2 regions of the Paenibacillus albicereus genome follow, and region 1 is predicted to be linked to the other one. Evidence: predicted binding sites of a transcription regulator. Region 1 holds the regulator's gene; the other holds the start of a gene.
What was found. Region 1 encodes CtsR, which represses protease genes until heat stress. Its sites were predicted from a motif close to ATGGTCAATAAAGGTCAAACA; they were not measured.
Positions count from the first base shown of each region.

Region 2: clpP (ATP-dependent Clp endopeptidase proteolytic subunit ClpP) is a predicted target of CtsR. The motif match lies at 1,466-1,486, and genes of this name have one in related genera.

Region 1 is NZ_CP051428.1:662,891-665,347, forward strand. It holds gene HGI30_RS02830 (GNAT family N-acetyltransferase) at 1-825, shown strand, start outside; gene HGI30_RS02835 (CtsR family transcriptional regulator) at 1,140-1,604, shown strand; gene HGI30_RS02840 (protein-arginine kinase activator protein McsA) at 1,629-2,162, shown strand; gene HGI30_RS02845 (protein-arginine kinase McsB) at 2,215-2,457, shown strand, end outside.
Region 2 is NZ_CP051428.1:314,988-317,444, forward strand. It holds gene HGI30_RS01450 (SIMPL domain-containing protein) at 1-657, shown strand, start outside; gene clpP (ATP-dependent Clp endopeptidase proteolytic subunit ClpP) at 800-1,381, opposite strand; tRNA gene HGI30_RS01460 (tRNA-Arg) at 1,629-1,703, opposite strand; gene HGI30_RS01465 (sugar-binding transcriptional regulator) at 1,975-2,457, shown strand, end outside.

The sequences.
Region 1 (2,457 bases):
CTGGTGCCGGGCTCCGTCGAGCGGGTCGATCCGGTTCGTCCGGACGTGCGGCAGACGCTGCAGGAGCTCTATGTGACGTATGCCGCCGGCTTTCAGATCGCGCTCTCGCGGGAGGCCGACTGGTGGGATGACTCGGTGCTGCGGCGCAAGCCGGGGCATGCGGCGATCTACCGCTCCGAAGGCGGCGCGGCCGAAGGGTATGCGCTGTACGAGGTCAAGGAGCGCAAGCTGACCGTGCATGAGCTCGTCTACGTGAGCGAGAAGGCGCGGGAAGGGCTGTGGACCTTTTTTGCCCAGCATGACTCGATGATCGACCAGGTGCAGTTCGAAAGCTACAAAGGCGACCCGCTGCCGTTCCTGCTGCCGGATCCGCGCGTCGAGCAGAGCGTGCATCCATACTTCATGGCTCGGATCGTCGATGCGGAGGCTTTCCTGGATGCTTATCCGTTCCTCCCTGGACCCGCAAGGACGTGGACGCTGAACGTGGAGGATGAGCATGCGCCCTGGAATGACGGCAGCTGGGAGCTGACGATCGACGAACAGGGAAAAGGCTCGCTGCGCAAGCTCTCCGGACAGTTGGCGGACAGCGGGGCGACACCTGCCGAGAGCGCAGCAGTGCATGCCGGGAGCGCTGCGGTACATGACGGGAGCGCTGCGGCAACCGCGCTGAGGGGCGGCATCGGCAGCTGGACGGCGCTGTTCACCGGCTACGCCGGGCCGCGGGAGCTGTCGGCGGCAGGCGGCCTGACGGGGCCGTCGGCGGAGCTGAACGCTCTGGCCGAGCGCATCGAGCCGCGGCTGCCGAATCTAATGGACTTTTTCTAGGTATAAAGCGGAGCGACTTGTCCCAAGCTGGTAAAGGCAAGGGACAAGCCGCATCGCCGCAGCGTCGGTTCATGGAGCGCTTGACGTCTCCGGAAAAAAGCGTATAATTAAGTTATAAGTCAAAGAAAGTCAAAGTCAGTTGCGGCGTCTCGCCCTCCCGGAAGCTTCCGGAGAGCCGGCGAAGCTTTCTCGTACCAGCGGATGTTTCGTCACGCTTTCAGGGGAATGCTACAGGGATGCAATTCGGGCATTGGCTTTTTGGCTTACCGCCATTTTTTTAACGTACAGGTGCCAGGCATAGGGAGGTTGGTGATATGCGAAATATTTCCGATGCCCTGGAGCAGCACTTGAAGCAGCTGCTGCAGGAAAGTCCCGAAGGCGCGGTAGAGATCCAGCGCAACGAGCTCGCGGACCGGTTTTCCTGCGTGCCGTCCCAGATCAATTACGTCATCAGCACGCGGTTCACGCTCGAAAAGGGCTATCTCGTCGAGAGCAAGCGAGGAGGCGGAGGCTACATCCGCATCCAGCGCATCGAGCTGCCGGCGATGAAGGCGATCCACGGCCACATCCATCATACGATCGGCTCGCATGTCGACCAGAATGCGGCGGACGGCCTGATCTATCAGCTGGAGGAAGCGACGATCATCTCCAGGCGAGAGGGCAATCTGCTGCGTGCGGCCGTATGCAGGGAGACGATCGCGGTCAAGCTGCCGCAGCGCGACGAGCTTCGGGCCAGGCTGCTCAAGGCGATGCTGATCTCGCTTTTGGGTAAGGAATAGGGAGCGTCAAGGAGGGATGACGGCATGCTTTGTCAGGAATGCGGCAAAAGGCCGGCTACGCTTCATTTTACGAAAATCATCAACGGGGACAAGAACGAGTTCCACATTTGCGAGACTTGCGCCCGGGAACGGGGAGAAGGGCTGCCCGGCGCGCCGAACGGCTTTTCGATCCACAGCCTTCTGTCGGGGCTCATGGACTTCGATCCGGCCGGCAAGGGCAGCGGGCAGGGGCAAGCGCCCGCCCAGCCGCTCCGGTGCGAGGAATGCGGGCTGACCTATCCCCAGTTCAAGAAGCTCGGACGCTTCGGCTGCAGCTCGTGCTACAAGCATTTCGGAGATCGTCTCGATCCGCTGTTCAAGCGGGTGCACGGCAGCACGGCGCATGTGGGCAAAATTCCGCAGCGCTCGGGCGGCCTCATCAAGACCCGGCGCGAAATCGATCGACTGCGGCAGGAGATGCAGAGCTCGATCCAGAAGGAAGAGTTCGAGACGGCAGCCAAGCTTCGGGACGAGATCCGTTTGCTGGAAAAGCAGCTTCAGGGCGCCAGTCCCGACTGAGCGGATAAGCAGGCCGATCCGGGATTCGCTAGATCGAGAGGAGGATGGGAACGTGGCAGCAAGCCGCTTCGCGCAGAACGCGCTGAGTGAATGGATGAAGGGCGAAGGTCCGGACTCCGACATCGTTTTCAGCAGCAGGGTGCGGGTTGCGCGCAACCTCAAAGGCTTTCCCTTCCCGATTCTGGCTACGGGCCAGCATGCGGCGGACGTGAAGAACAAGCTGGCCGCAGTCGCGAAGGAAGGAAAGCTGGATGCCGTCGGCACGTTCGAGACGCTGGATCTGGCCGAGCTGAGC
Region 2 (2,457 bases), 350 kb from region 1:
TATGCGGCGGAGCAAGGAGCGGCAATGGAGAATACGATCGCAGTGCAGGGCATAGGCAAGCTGTCGGTGGCGCCGGACATCGCGTATGTGACGGCAGGCGTGAACGTGACGGCGAAGACGGCGAAGGAAGCGCAGGCCGGAGCGGCCAAGCGGTATGACGCCGTCATCAAGATGCTCAAAGGGACTTACGGCCTGGCCGACAAGGATTTGAAGACGACGTCCTACTACGTGCAGCCGCAGTACAAGTATACGGAGAAGGAAGGCCAGGTGCTGACCGGCTACACGGCTACGCATGAGCTGAGCGTCTCCTGGCGCAGCATCGCCAAGACCGGGGAGCTGCTGGACAGCCTCGGCAACGCCGGGGCGAACCAGATCAGCGGTGTTTCCTTCGGCACGGAAAAGACCGACGCGTATACGAACGACGCGCTCAAGAAGGCGCTGGACAACGCGCGCGCGAAGGCGGAGTCGCTTGCCGCCGCGGCCGGCCGCTCGCTCGGTCCGGTCGTGAACATCACGGAGAACGGCGCGCAGGCGGTGCCGGTATTCCGCGAAATGGTGCAAATGAAAGCGACGGCGGACTCCGCCGCCTCGACCTCCGTCGAGCCGGGCCAGGTGGACGTGCAGGGCCAGCTGACGGTCGTGTACCAGCTGAAGTAAAGCTTCTCGGCGCTGCCGAGCGGCCTGGCGCCGCGCATGTCCGTGCGCGCGTCCGGGCCGCCGGGAAAGCGCCGAACGGCAATGCAAAGAGCCGCCTCTTCCCATGGGAAGAGGCGGCTCTTTTTGCCGATCGCGGCCTGGCTTACAGCTTCTCGATGACCTTGTCGACGAGACCGTACTCGCGTGCGGCTTCCGCGCTCATGAAGTAGTCGCGGTCGGTGTCCTTCTCGATGCGCTCCAGCGGCTGGCCGGAACGCTCGGCGAGGATATGGTTGAGCTTGTCGCGCATCTGGAGGATGCGGCGCGCGCGGATCTCGATGTCGCTGGCCTGGCCTTCGGCGCCGCCGAGCGGCTGATGGATCATGACCTCGCTGTTCGGCAGCGCGTAGCGCTTGCCCTTGGCGCCGGCCGTCAGCAGGAAGGCGCCCATCGAGGCGGCCATGCCGACGCAGATCGTCGAGACGTCAGGCTTGATGAACTGCATCGTGTCGTAAATCGCCATGCCGGAGGTGATGGAGCCGCCGGGGCTGTTGATGTAGATGGAAATGTCCTTCTCCGGGTCGTCGGCCGCGAGGAACAGCAGCTGGGCGATGACGGAGTTGGCGACCATGTCGTTGATGCCGGTACCGAGGAAGATGATGCGGTCCTTGAGCAGCCTCGAGTAGATGTCATAGGCGCGTTCGCCGCGATTGCTCTGCTCGATGACCATTGGCACGTAATTCATGTTCATGTGCAAGTCCCTCCTTATATCCTCATTAAGTAAGTTCGATGCAGATGCTGCTTTTTCATTCTACGATGATCGGTTTCTAAAGTCAAATTTGGTCAAAGAGGCCGGAGGCGAGTGCGGAGAGCCGGTTCAGTAGCCCATTTTAACCGGCTTGGCCGCCTCTTAAACGAGAATTGAAAACAAAAAAAGATCGCATCCTGGAAGGACGCGATCCCTTGTATCGGCAAAACAGCAGTTGAATGATTGGCGCGCCCGCTAGGAATCGAACCTAGATCTCAGGCTCCGGAGGCCTACGTCATATCCATTGGACCACGGGCGCATGTATGGCTGAAAAGCGTAACGTCTAAGATTGTATAACAGGCTGCCAGAAAAAGCAACACTATCCTGTCCAAGTCTCAAATGATTCGCTCTTCACGCCTGTACAGGAAAACATTTGGTCCGAAAGACCGTGTCGGCAACCGTTTTCAACGGGTAAAGGTCCCTTGCGGGGCTTTGGAAGAAGGAGTACAATGAGTATGTGGGACGTTTATTGAATAGCTGGGACGTTAATTGTCCCGGACGGATAGCTAACGAGTGGAGTTGGAGCGCTCATGCGCAGCCTTATTGATTTGCAGCGCCAGCTGGTGCCCGATCTGCTGGAGACGGTCCGGCTCCGCTATGCGATTCTCCATCAGGTGCTGGTGGCCGACATGATCGGCCGCCGCTCGCTCGCTTCGGCGCTCGGCATGACGGAGCGGGTGCTTCGGGCGGAGACTGACTTCCTCAAGGAGCAGGGCTTCCTGGAGATCAACGCCGCCGGGATGCGCGTCAGCCAGAGCGGCCGGCGGCTGCTGGAGGAGATGGAGCCGGTGCTGAGCGGGCTGCTCGGCCTGTCCAACCTGGAGGAGCAGCTGCGGGCGCGCTTCGGCCTGAGCAAGGTCGTCATCGTGCCGGGCGACTCCGACCTCTCCGCCAGCACCAAGCGGGAGCTCGGCCGCGCCGGCGCCTCGGCCTTGCTGGGGCAGCTGCGGGAGGGCGACGTCATCGCCGTCACCGGCGGCTCGACGCTGGCTCAGGTGGCGGGCCATCTGACC